Regions from separate parts of the Mesorhizobium shangrilense genome, predicted to be linked through region 1. Evidence: riboswitches for the same ligand, from Rfam matches in the RefSeq annotation. Region 1 holds a riboswitch; each other region holds the start of a gene.
What was found. A riboswitch is a leader RNA that binds a small molecule or an ion and turns the genes downstream of it on or off. The one in region 1 is predicted to bind thiamine pyrophosphate.

Region 1 (4,274 bases):
GGATCGCAATTTCGTCCTCATCGACACGCCGATGCCCCGACGTGCGACTGGCGAACCGGTCGAGCTCGCCGGCATCACGCGGCGCGGCCACGACCAGCGTTCCGGCCCGTGTCACCTGACCCGGCAGGGCCGCATCCCACCAGTCGGCGGCGTCGCGTCCGAGATCCAGCACCAGCTGTTCGGCACTTTCACGCTCGCACCATGGCGCCAGCATGCCGCCGGCGCACCATGACGCATTGCCACCGATGCCACGCCAGGTCTCGACGACGGTCACCGCCGCGCCGCGAGCTGCGAGCTCAAAGGCGGCAGTGAGGCCGGCGACGCCGGCCCCTTTTACGAGCGCCCTCATGACGATTCCGGCGCCTCTGGCATGAGCGGTACGCCGGTCTCGTCTACCGGCAAGTAGAGATCGCCGCCCTCGCGGTATTTCGTCGCCATCGCCGCCATGCCCTCTTTCTGTGCCTCGGCACGGATGTCGTGGGAGATACGCATGGAGCAGAATTTCGGCCCGCACATCGAGCAGAAATGGGCCACCTTGTGCGCCTCCTTGGGCAAGGTCTGGTCGTGGAAGGACCGCGCGGTTTCAGGATCGAGCGACAGGTTGAACTGGTCTTCCCAGCGGAACTCGAAGCGCGCACGGGAAAGGGCATCATCCCTGACTTTCGCTGCCGGATGGCCTTTCGCCAGATCGGCGGCATGGGCAGCGATCTTGTAGGTGATCACGCCAATCTTGACATCGTTGCGATCGGGAAGGCCGAGATGCTCCTTGGGCGTGACATAGCAGAGCATGGCGGTGCCGAACCAGCCGATCATCGCAGCGCCAATGCCTGAGGTGATGTGGTCGTAGCCCGGCGCGATGTCGGTCGTCAGCGGCCCAAGCGTATAGAACGGCGCCTCGCCGCAGACGGTGAGCTGCTTGTCCATGTTCTCCTTGATCTTGTGCATCGGCACGTGGCCGGGCCCCTCGATCATCACCTGGCAATCCTTGGCCCAGGCGATCTTCGTCAGCTCACCCAGCGTTTCCAACTCGGCGAATTGCGCCGCGTCGTTGGCATCGGCGATGGAGCCTGGACGAAGGCCGTCGCCGAGCGAGAAGGACACGTCATAGGCGCGGCAGATGTCGCAGATCTCGGCAAAGTGCTCGTAGAGGAAGCTTTCCCGGTGGTGGTGCAAGCACCATTTGGCCATGATCGACCCGCCGCGCGAGACGATGCCCGTGACCCGGTTCACGGTCAGCGGAATGTAGTGCAGCCGCACGCCGCCGTGGATGGTGAAATAGTCGACGCCTTGTTCGGCCTGTTCGATCAGCGTGTCGCGGTAGACCTCCCAGGTCAGGTCCTCGGCGACGCCGCCGACCTTTTCGAGCGCCTGGTAAAGCGGCACCGTACCGATCGGCACCGGTGAATTGCGCACGATCCAGTCGCGGATGTTGTGGATGTTGCGGCCGGTCGACAGGTCCATCACGGTATCGGCGCCCCAGCGGATCGCCCAGACCATTTTTTCGACCTCTTCGGCCATCGACGAGGTGACGGCGGAATTTCCGATATTGGCGTTGATCTTGACCAGGAAATTGCGGCCGATGATCATCGGTTCGCTCTCTGGGTGGTTGATGTTGGCGGGAATGATGGCCCGCCCGCGCGCCACCTCGTCGCGGACGAATTCGGGCGTGACGAAATCGGGAACAGCGGCGCCGAAGCTCTCACCGTCGCGCTGCAGCTTGCCGCGGGCGATCTCGCGGCCGAGGTTTTCGCGGATGGCGACGAACTCCATCTCGGGCGTGATGATGCCGGCGCGCGCGTAGGCGATCTGTGTCACCGCCTTGCCGGCCTTGGCCCTGAGCGGTCGGTCGCGGACCGGAAATTCCGGTGTCAGGCGCTCGCCCGCCGCGAATCCATTGTCTTCTGGCCGGACATGGCGGCCGTCATAGGCTTCGACATCGGCACGCGCGGTAATCCATTCATGGCGAAGCCGGGCAAGGCCTTTCTCGATGCTGGTTTCGACCGTCGGGTCGGTATAGGGGCCGGACGGATCGTAGACGGTGACGGGCGGTTCGCCCGCTGTCGGATGGACGGAGATTTCGCGCATCGGCACTTTGATGTGCGGGTGGATGGTACCGAGCTTGTGGATCTTCCGTGAGGCAGGCAGCGGTCCCGTTGAGACGGCTGGGGTGAGGGCATTCATCTTGAGGCTCCTTTGCTCATGCATTGGAGACCCAGTTCTGTGCCGGAAGGATGAGACGCTTTGGCTGCCCTGTTTGGAAACAGGACTTCGGGCGTGAACTCCCGCAAAGCGCTTGCACCGTCCCTACGCCAGTATGAACTGGATCAGGTTCAACGGGTCACTGCGCGCTCTAGCAGTATCTCAGCCCCTTGCCGGGACTCCCCTGGTGAATGCGCCGAATTGAACGGGCCGGCGCTATTTTGTCAAGCGCATTTGGCCGCGCCGGTGATCGGCAGCCAATCAAGTCGTGCTGAAAGGCTGACGAATGCGTTGGGGAAAGTCACGCCCCGGAGACCAGGGCAGGAATGGCCAAAGCTTCATTCGCCTCGTCAAGGATGGAGAAACTGTAGCGGCCATCTGCGTCAAGGTCGACGGAGTAGCTCAGGCGGTCGAGTATGTGGTTGTCCTGGTCGAACGTGACGATCCGCGGCTTCAGCGAGGTGATTTCAGCTTCGTCCAAATAGATGGAGTTGCAGACAATGATCTGGTCGTCTGGCTGGCAGGTGCGAGCGGCCGCGCCGTTGAGGATACAGCAGCGTGAGCCACGCTCGCCCAGAATGACATAGGTCGAAATCCGTGCACCGGAATTCTTGTTCCATATCTCCACGAATTCCATCGGCAGGATCCCTGCGGCTTCACAGTGGTCGGGGTCGAGCGTTATCGAGCCGTGGTAGTTGAGGTTCGCTTCGGTGACGTAGATGCCGTGCAACTTGCCGGCGACTAGTTTTCGCATTGGTCTGTTGTCCTATCCACCATTCATGATCAGTCCTGCGCGCGGCTGAGTCGCCCCGTTAAATTCCGACCACCAGCGCACCGCCGCTGAGACCGGCACCTGCCGCCGCCAGCAGCTCTTTCTGGTGGATCAGCGATAGGGAGAGTCGCGGCGGAAGAGTTGCCGTAGCCGGTGATCGTCTTGACGATTGCTTGATCCGCTATGCCAAGATTCCTCCCGACCACATCGAAAATACGGGCATTGGCCTGATGCGGCAGAACCGGCCAACATCCTGTGGTCGCACTCCTGCAGCGGCAAGCGCGCTTGTCGAGCAATCGGTCATCATCTCGACAGCCTTGGTGAACACCTCGCGACCGCCAGTCATCGTCATCCGGGTTTGCCCAGCTTTGCTGGGTCTTTGCTGTCTGATTGACGATGATCGGAAAGGACATTTTGACTCACTCCGTTCGTACTTCAGGCGATCATGAGCCCCGATAGTCGAGGCCGATATCCAGGATCGGCGCGCTGTGGGTCAGTCGACCGATGGAAATCAGGTCGACGCCGGTCGCGGCAATCGCTCGCGCCGTGTCGGATGTGATCCCGCCCGAAGCCTCGGTGATCGCGCGACCGCCAACGATTGCGACGGCGCGGCGGAGGTCGTCGAGGGACATGTTGTCGAGCAGGACAGCATCAGGAGCGAAGCCAAGTGCCTCCTCCAACTGAGCCAGTGTATCGATCTCGACTTCGATCTTGACCAGATGACCGGCACCGCTTCGTGCCCGCTCAAGCGCGGGACGAATGCCGCCGGCGATGGCGATGTGGTTGTCCTTGATCAGAACGGCATCGTCGAGGCCGAAGCGGTGATTGGATCCGCCACCGGCGCGTACTGCGTATTTCTCCAGCGCTCGCAATCCAGGCGTCGTCTTGCGGGTGCAGACGATCTTCGCGCCATGTCCGCGAACCGCGGCGACGATCGATGCCGTTGCTGTAGCGATTCCGCTCAGATGGCACAGGAAATTGAGTGCTGTCCGTTCGGCTGTGAGAATGGCCCGGGCCGGTCCAACCACGGATGCAATGACCTCTCCCCGCGTGACATTGTTGCCGTCTGCCCGCCCCACCGAGATTTCGACATCAGGATCGATCAGGCGGAAAGCGAGCATCGCCAGATCGAGGCCGGCGACAACGCCGGACTGGCGCGCCGCCAGCACGGTCCTCGCATAGTGTTGCTTCGGGACTACGGCTTCCGTGGTCACGTCGCCGGCTCTGCCAAGGTCTTCGAGAAGAGCTGCTCGTACAAGCGGCTCAAGCATGACCATGGGAAGCGGTGAGAGCTTCATCATCA
Region 2 (4,274 bases), on a different contig from region 1:
AAACCCTTGTCCAGCCTGCGGGTCTGGCCGCGATCGAGCCAGACGGTTGCGCGCGAGACGCGCTCAAGGAAGCGGCGGTCGTGCGAAATCACGATGAGCGCCGAGGAAGTGCGAACCAACTCCTCTTCCAGCCATTCGATCACCGACAGGTCGAGATGGTTAGTCGGCTCATCGAGCAGCAGAATGTCGGGCTCCGGCGCCATGACGCGGGCAAGTGCCGCGCGCCTTGCCTCGCCACCGGACAGGTCGTTCGGTCGCTCCTCGCCGGACAGGCCGAGATGTTCCATCAGATAGATGGCGCGATAAGGATCATCCGCCGGTCCCAACCCTGCCTCGACATAGGCACGGACGTTCGTGAACCCATCCATGTCAGGCATTTGCGGCAGATAGCGCACCGTCGCCGAAGGTTGGCGGAAGACTTCGCCGTCCTGCGGCTCGATGAGGCCGGCCGCGATCTTCAGCAGCGTCGACTTGCCCGAGCCATTGCGGCCGACGAGCGCGATCTTGTCGCCGGCCGAAGCGGCCAATGCGGCGCCGTCGAGCAGCGGCGTACCGCCAAAGGTCAGTTTTATGCCGTCGAGATTGAGAAGTGGCGGGGCCATATCAGCTTTCAGGTAGTGGATGGGGATGAGCGAGCAGCAGTGCGCGACCACGTCCCAGAGCGATTTCGAGCCGACCCTTGACCTCGTTGGAAATGGTCAGCGAGGAGCCGAATGCGACCTCGACATCATCCAGCGGCCATTTGGCGCCTTTGACCGTGAGGCCGGAGAGATCCGAGAAACCAAGGACGGAAAAAAGTGTCGCATCGGCGTAGTCGAAGCCGGCCTTCCCCGGCAGCAAGGGGATGCCTTCCTGCGCGCCGCTGGTCAAGATCACCTCTGTCCCGGCCTGGGCCAGCCGCAGACCGAGCGCCAGATGCAGGAAGGCGTGGTCGGCGCGCTTGCCGCCGAAAGCGCCAACCAGGATGAGGCGGGTCGCGCCACGTTCGAGCGCCGCGGCGATGGCCAGTTCGCCATCGGTCTTGTCTTTCTCAGCAGGGAAAGTCCGACGCGGCACGGCGGCGAGATCATCGGGCAGATTGGCTGGTACCGAATCGAAATCGCCCACCCACAGTTCCGGGACAAGACCCAGCATCCGGGCATGGCCGATGCCGGCGTCGGCGGCGATGCCGCGAGAACCCTCGACCTGGCGGTCGAGCCGTGGCGTGCGGATGAGGTCGCCGCCAAGCAGGATGGTGAATGTGCTCATGTGCGTCGCCCTTACCAGCCCGGCACGGGAAACGGAAGGCGGCAAACTCCCACTTGCGTGGTTGATCGGCCGGGCCTATGTGTCGAAACGCTCTAACGGGGTGCCGGACGCGATCTTCGCGGACCGGCTGAGAGGCAATCTCGCCAACCCGCTGAACCTGATCCGGTTTGTACCGGCGGAGGGATTAGACGTTTCGGACAGTCCGACGCCTCAATTCCTTTCAATTCGAACGAAGGAGGCGCCGATGCGCACGCTTTTATACTCTGTTGTCTCAGCCATGGTTGTTGCCATATCCGGCCCGGCCTTCGCCAAGGACAAACTCACGGTCTACACCTATGAGAGCTTCACCGCCGACTGGGGTCCTGGTCCCGCCGTGAAGAAGGAATTCGAGGCCGAATGCGGCTGCGATGTCGAATTCGTCTCGGTCGCCGACGGCGTGGCACTGCTCAACCGCGTCAAGCTGGAAGGCGCTTCGACCAAGGCCGACATCGTGCTCGGCCTCGACACCAATCTCACCGCCGAAGCCAAGGCCACCGGCCTGTTTGCGCCGCATGGCACGGTGTCGGACCTCAATGTGCCCGGCGGCTGGAGCGATGATACGTTTGTTCCCTTCGACTACGGCTATTTCGCCGTCGTCTATGACACCGAGAAGCTGAAGACGCCGCCGAAGAGCCTGAAGGAATTGGTCGAGGGCAGCGCCGACGACAAGATTGTCATCCAGGACCCGCGCACCTCGACGCCTGGCCTTGGCCTGCTCTTGTGGGTGAAATCGGTCTATGGCGACAAGGCACCGGAAGCCTGGGCCAAGCTCAAGTCGAAAGTGCTGACCGTGACGCCAGGCTGGAGCGAGGCCTATGGCCTGTTCACCAAGGGCGAGGCGCCGATGGTGCTGTCCTACACGACGTCGCCCGCCTATCACATGGTTGCCGAGAAGACCGAACGCTATCAGGCGGCGTCCTTCGAGGAGGGTGAATACCTGCAGATCGAGGTCGCCGGCATCACCACCACCGGCGCGAAGAACCCGCTGGCGGAAAAGTTCATGGCTTTCATGACCGGGCCGAAGTTCCAGGATGTCATTCCCGAGACCAACTGGATGTTCCCCGCCGGCAAGACCGATGCACCGCTCAATCCGGCCTTCGACAAACTGGTCAAGCCGACCAAGACGCTGCTGTTCAGCCCTGAAGAGGTCGCCGCCAACCGCAAGGCCTGGGTGGATGAATGGCTGGCGGTGATGAGCAAGTAGCCCTTGCAATGGTGCCGGTGCGTTCGACCGATTCACGCGTCACCGCCGGCATCGTCGCGCTCGGGGCAATCGCGCTGCTGATCGGTGGCGCGATCGCTGGCCTGCTCCTTGAAGGCGTCCAGGATCTTTCAGGCGCCTGGGCAGCCTTCGATCCCTATCTCTTTCGCGTCGTGCGCTTCACCCTGTGGCAAGCGGTGCTGTCGACGCTGCTCTCGGTCGTGCCGGCGCTGTTCGTCGCCCGCGCCCTGTCGCGGCATCCGCGCTTTTTCGGACGAAGCTTTATCCTGCAGCTCTTTGCCGTGCCGCTGGCGCTGCCGGCCATTGTCGCCGCGCTCGGCATCCTGGCGCTCTACGGTCGCGCCGGCTATTTCGCGGATGTGTTCACGGTGATCGGCAATGGCAGTTGGCCGGGCATCTATGGCCTGGCTGGCATCCTGGTTGCGCACGTCTTCTTCAACCTGCCGCTCTGCGTCAGGCTGTTTCTCGAGGCACTGCAGACGGTGCCAGCCGACCAGTGGCGGCTGGCGAGCCAGCTCGGCATGGGCGCCGGGCCGGCTTTTCGGCTGATCGAGTGGCCAAGGCTGCGCGCGGCCATTCCGGGCGTCGCCGGGCTTGTCTTCATGCTCTGCATAACGTCCTTCACCATCGTGCTGACACTGGGCGGCGGTCCGCGCGCGACGACGCTGGAGGTCGCGATCTATCAGGCACTGCGCTTCGATTTCGATCCCGCGCGCGCCGTGGCGCTGACCGCGCTGCAGATCGCGCTGACCTTTGTCGTGGTGCTGGTCCTGGCGCGCTTCGGCGTCAATGTAACCGGCGACGCCAATCTGCCGGTGGCGTCGCGCCGCTATCTATCGGTGGGCAATGGAGAGAGCTGGCTCAACGCCTTGCTGGTCGTTCTCGCTCTGCTGTTCGTCGCCGGGCCGATGGTGGCGACGGTGATCGCCGGGCTTGGCGCCGATCTCGGCCGGTTGGCCGGCGAGAGCGCGGTGCGGCAGGCGACGCTGACCAGTGCCGTGCTCGCCTTCCTGTCGGCGCTGCTCTCGGTGATGCTGTCGCTGGCGCTGGTCATGGCGCGCTGGGCGCTGGCCCTGAGCCGTGGCGCAGGCTCCAGGACGTTGCTCGAACACGCCGCCGACACTGGCGCCGGCTTCGTGCTCGTCGTGCCGCCGATCGTCATTGGCGCCGGCTGGTTCCTGGCTCTGCGCACTATCAGCGACGTCTTCGCCGTCGCACCGATCATGGTCGTCACCGTCAACGCGGTGATGGCGATGCCTTTCGCCATCCGCGCCGTCCGCCCCGCCTATGACGCGGCGAGCGAGCGCCACGAACGGCTTTGCGCACAGCTCGGCATTTCAGGCTGGAACAGGCTGATACTGGTCGACTGGCCGTCATTGCGGCGGCCGCTCGCGACCGCCTTCGCCTTCGCCATGGCGCTGTCGCTTGGCGACCTCGGCGTCATCGCGTTGTTCGGCAGCGATTCGGTGCAGACATTGCCCTATCTGCTCCTGGCGCGCATGGGTAGCTACCGGACGGAGGACGCTGCCGGTCTGGCGCTGCTGCTGGGCGTTGTCTGCCTGGCGCTTGTCCTGGCTGCGGACCGGCTGGGGAGGGGAGGGAAATCATGACGCTCGCCAAGGCAGACGGGATGATCGAAGACGGCACCGCCGTGCGGCTCGAGAACGTCTCGTTCAGCTATGGCGATGCGCCGCTCGTCTTCGATGTCGGCTTTGCCGCCTCGAAGATCACCGCCGTCATGGGCCCGAGCGGTTCGGGGAAATCG
Region 3 (4,274 bases), 3.6 Mb from region 1:
AGACGGAAACACCTCATTGGAGAGTTCAGATGACTACCATACTGCGAAACGCACTTCTCGCCGCTGTCGCAATATCTTCGATGGCCGGGTCCGCCTTGGCCGACAGCCAGGCCGTCAAGACGGAATGCGACAAGACGATCACCAACGATTTGTGGAATGGCCGGTGTTGCGGCACCGGCGACGCGAACTGTTTGGGTGGCGAAAATCACGACCATGACAGAGGGGGCAATCGCGGCAACGGCCGTGGACGAGGCTGAAATTCATGGCACCCTGACCGCCGGCTGCCTGGCCGGCGGCTGTTTTGTATCCAAAGCCGGTGCTGGCGCGGGCTTCGAGGCCCAGCGAGGTCTGTTCGCTTGTCACGGAAGCCATGCAGGGGCATCAAGGTTGGGTGGCGAAAGCAACATATTATCCGAACCTCGATTTTCCATTTGGTTCGGCAGACAAATCAAATCTGGCATCAATCATTCGCATCTCTGTGATTGCCCTCTATACGGAAACGCCTTGATCGCGGATGGGTTCTTGCTGATGGTGGGCGAGGTTAAGCTTTCTTCGGAGATCAATCGGAAAGACCGGCCGTAACGGGCTCTTGTCGGGGACTGGAACGAAACCGCAGCTGTTCGTTGCGACAATCCGAGAAATCAGATGGGGTGGATGATGAGCGACATCCAAAAGATCGTATTGATGATCTTGGCGGCGCTGGTGGCGATTTCCCTGATCGTGTTTGCCAATGACCGACTGAGGCACAGGGCCGACTACGCCCAGCGGCCCGCGGCCGCCGATGATGCGTCCGGCGGATCAATGTAGCAATGTAGCAGAAGCCCGCTAGGCATCTCCTGCGGGTGCCATCATGGTACCTGTCTTCGCAGCCCGCCTCGGCTTCCGCCGGGGCGGGCTTTTCGCGTTTTGGCGTTGCGAAGCGATGGCCCCTCGCTTGCATGCTTCCACCTCCAGGTTTTGAACGACTGGACGAAGGCTGCAGCAATGCCCATTTATGGGGAAATCCAAAGGAGACGTGATATGGCGACTTCGACCGAACGCGCGGTTCTTGCCGGCGGCTGTTTCTGGGGCATGCAGGATTTGATACGACGCTACCCCGGCGTCATTTCCACCCGGGTCGGCTACAGCGGTGGTGATGTGCCCAATGCCACCTACCGCAACCACGGTACTCATGCCGAAGCCATCGAGATCATCTTCGATCCGAACCGGATCAGCTATCGCACGCTGCTGGAATCCTTCTTCCAGATCCACGATCCGACGACGCGCAATCGTCAAGGCAACGATGTCGGAATGAGCTATCGCTCGGCGATATACTACACCAGCGACGAGCAGAAGCGCGTTGCCGAGGACACGATTGCCGATGTCGACGCGTCGGGCCTGTGGCCGGGCAGGGTCGTCACCGAAGTCACGCCAGCTGGCGCCTTCTGGGAGGCGGAGCCGGAGCACCAGGATTATCTGGAGAAATATCCCAATGGCTATACCTGCCATTTCGCCAGACCGGGCTGGAAGCTGCCGGTTAGGGAGAAGGCGGTTTCGTAAGGTTCACTGGCCGAGAGGCTGCGTATTGTGCTTGCAACAATGAGGCCGTGGAGCGGGTGCTCCACGGCCTCATTCATTTTCCTCCGTCGATGACTACTTGGCGCGATCTACTGTGCGGCTGTGCCGTGTTTCTGGACAAGGCGGTATTCATGCCAGATCAGCACCATGACGATCAGATCGAACACGGTGAGTACGACGAGGCCGGCCGAGTGGGTGTAGCTGAAGCGGTAGACCTGGTAGGCGATGAACAGCGACAAGATGACGAGAGACGCCGGGTACGCCCACAGTTTGTTCCTGAGCAAACCTGCCACCAGGGCAATTTTCACCAGTCCGTGGCTTAGTAGATAGAACGCGTAGAAATGCTGCGTGCTGACCGAGAAATTGCTCGCCATGCTCATCAAGTGGCTGGCAATGAAATCATGGGGATCCTCGATCAGTTCTTCCTGTGTCAGCCTGTTGACCAGGGAAACGATAGTGCTTGTGCTGACGAGGGCAAGCACGAGGCCGCCGACGCACTCGACGAGCGCATGCGCGCCCTTGAGCAGCACGCTGATCTGGAAAATCTGGTGGATACGGTGTTCGTTCATAGGCTCCAGCCAGCGACTGATTGATCAATTTGAGGGTGCGGCTATTTCAACCGTAACGGGCGTTCATTCATCCAGTTCCTGCCGGCGCACGCGCTTTGATGCGACGTATTGCGCGCGATGCTCTGAAAAAACCACTTCCGCAATCGCTCGAATGGTGCTTTAAGGCGTCCATCCACAGGGGTGCTCCGTACGGTCGGGGCTGAGACGGGGGCGGCAAGCCCACAAACCCTAGAAGCTGATCTGGGTAATACCAGCGGAGCGAGGCGGGCTATGTTTTCAGGCGCACAGATTTCACTATATCCCATGACCGACGATTTCGTCGGTGTCATCCTTGGCGCATTAGGCGCTCTCGATCCCTACCGTGACAAGCTCAGGATCGAGACCGACGACATCTCGACTTTGCTGGTCGGGCCGCCCGAAGTGCTGTTTCCTGCCATGCGCGACTTGTTCGTGGCGGCGGCGGCCAGCGGCAAGCATTGCGTGCTTTCGGCGGCCATTTCGCGCGGCTGCCCCGGCGAGCCCGACGATCCGATCTGCCGTTCCGACGCCGTCGGCGGGCCGGTCGGACCACTCAGCCTGCGCAAGGATGCGGCCATCGCAGCGGTGCGGGAAGCGGATGTCACCGGCCAGCCGGTGGCGGTGCAGTTCTCGCTTTATGTGATGGGCACCGGCGACCACATGGACGAAATCTACGGCTGCATCGACTTCCTCAAGCAGTCGGGCGTCTTCGACCGTTCCAAGCATTTCTGCAGCAGATTGCGCGGCGACGCTGGTGCAGTGTTCTCGACGCTGAACGAGGCCTTCTGCCGGTTCGGACCGGGCGCCGGCCACGTAACCCTCGACGTCACGGTCTCTGCCAACAGCCCAACCGCCATCTGACGCCGCCAGCGCGCCGTTCGCTAGAGGTTTCGTGCCGTGCCCGGTTTACCAGATGCCCGTTCGCGCGGGTTCACATCAGCCATCGCCAAGGCCTTGCCGGCCGTCGTTTCGGTCGGTGCGCTGTTGGTGGCGTGGGAACTCTACGCCCGCTTCTCCGGCATCAAGCCGACGACGCTGCCGGCACCCTCGCGTGTCTTCGAACAGGCGCTGCTGAACCGAGATGCGCTGCTTGAAAACACCATTCCCACCGTCCGCGCCACGCTGCTTGGCTTTGCCTGTTCGCTGAGCACCGCTTTCGTTCTGTCAATGCTCATCGATTTCTATCGTCCGCTGCGACGGGCGCTGTTTCCGGTCTTCATCGTCAGCCAGACCTTGCCGCTGGTCGCCATCGCACCGCTGGTCGTGCTGTGGTTCGGCTTCGGCCTCGCGCCCAAGATCCTGCTGGTGGCGCTGGTCACCTTCTTTCCGATGCTGGTGGCCCTGGTGCAGGGCTATGAGGCGACCGAAATCGAGATCGGCCAGATGCTCAAGTCCATGGGGGCAGGGCGCTGGCGGATTTTTCTCTCGGCCCGGCTGCCCTCGGCGCTGCCCTATTTTTTCGCGGGCTTGAAGATCTCCATCACCTATGCGGTGGTCGGCGCGATCTTCGCCGAATATGCCGGCGCGGCGAAGGGGCTGGGCATCTACATGCTGTCGGCCAAGAACAATTTCCGCCCCGATCTGGTGCTGGCCGCGGTCGCGGTGAGCGCTGTGCTGACGCTGATCCTGTTCGGGCTGACGGCGCTCGTCCAGCGCCTCGCCATGCCCTGGGAGGGGGCAGGCGAGGAGCACAGGCAGCATGCCGGGGAGGGGGCGTCATGACCCGGCTCGAACTGCGCAACGTCAGCAAGCGCTTCGGCAACCTCGATGTGCTGGCCGATGTCTCGCTCAACGTGGCGGCCGGCGAATTCGTCTCGATCCTCGGCCCGTCCGGCGCCGGCAAATCGACGATCTTCCAGTTGCTGACCGGTGGGCTGAACGGCGCGAGCGGAGAGCTGCTGTTCGACGGTGCACCGCTTGATGACCATGGCCGTCACTTCGCCTTCATGCCGCAGCGTGACGCGTTGATGCCGTGGCGCCGCATCATCGACAACACGACGCTCGGCCTCGAGGTGCAAGGCGTCGGCCGCAAGGCGGCCCGCGCTCGTGTCGAGCCGCTGTTTGCCGAATTCGGGCTGGCTGGTTTCGAACGGCACTATCCGGCACAGCTTTCGGGCGGTATGCGACAGC

Region 2: it holds a riboswitch for thiamine pyrophosphate, as region 1 does, so the genes downstream of both, thiB (thiamine ABC transporter substrate binding subunit) here and thiC (phosphomethylpyrimidine synthase ThiC) in region 1, are expected to answer to the same signal.
Region 3: it holds a riboswitch for thiamine pyrophosphate, as region 1 does, so the genes downstream of both, ABVQ20_RS02735 (YkoF family thiamine/hydroxymethylpyrimidine-binding protein) here and thiC (phosphomethylpyrimidine synthase ThiC) in region 1, are expected to answer to the same signal.

The regions. Positions count from the first base shown of each region.
Region 1 covers NZ_JBEWSZ010000001.1:4,091,632-4,095,905, reverse strand. Annotated here, with positions in the region: gene thiO (glycine oxidase ThiO) at 1-349, opposite strand, end outside; gene thiC (phosphomethylpyrimidine synthase ThiC) at 346-2,181, opposite strand; TPP riboswitch at 2,284-2,395, opposite strand; gene panD (aspartate 1-decarboxylase) at 2,501-2,953, opposite strand; partial or broken gene bioZ (3-oxopimeloyl-[acyl-carrier-protein] synthase BioZ) at 3,012-3,332, opposite strand; gene nadC (carboxylating nicotinate-nucleotide diphosphorylase) at 3,415-4,269, opposite strand; gene ABVQ20_RS19830 (L-aspartate oxidase) at 4,272-4,274, opposite strand, start outside.
Region 2 covers NZ_JBEWSZ010000012.1:19,076-23,349, forward strand. Annotated here, with positions in the region: gene ABVQ20_RS37720 (ABC-F family ATP-binding cassette domain-containing protein) at 1-602, opposite strand, end outside; gene ABVQ20_RS37725 (thiamine diphosphokinase) at 604-1,248, opposite strand; TPP riboswitch at 1,335-1,449, shown strand; gene thiB (thiamine ABC transporter substrate binding subunit) at 1,493-2,491, shown strand; gene thiP (thiamine/thiamine pyrophosphate ABC transporter permease) at 2,500-4,119, shown strand; gene thiQ (thiamine ABC transporter ATP-binding protein) at 4,116-4,274, shown strand, end outside.
Region 3 covers NZ_JBEWSZ010000001.1:486,791-491,064, forward strand. Annotated here, with positions in the region: gene ABVQ20_RS02715 (hypothetical protein) at 157-582, shown strand; gene ABVQ20_RS02720 (hypothetical protein) at 655-807, shown strand; gene msrA (peptide-methionine (S)-S-oxide reductase MsrA) at 1,021-1,539, shown strand; gene ABVQ20_RS02730 (DUF2127 domain-containing protein) at 1,647-2,126, opposite strand; TPP riboswitch at 2,293-2,406, shown strand; gene ABVQ20_RS02735 (YkoF family thiamine/hydroxymethylpyrimidine-binding protein) at 2,397-3,005, shown strand; gene ABVQ20_RS02740 (ABC transporter permease) at 3,087-3,866, shown strand; gene ABVQ20_RS02745 (ABC transporter ATP-binding protein) at 3,863-4,274, shown strand, end outside.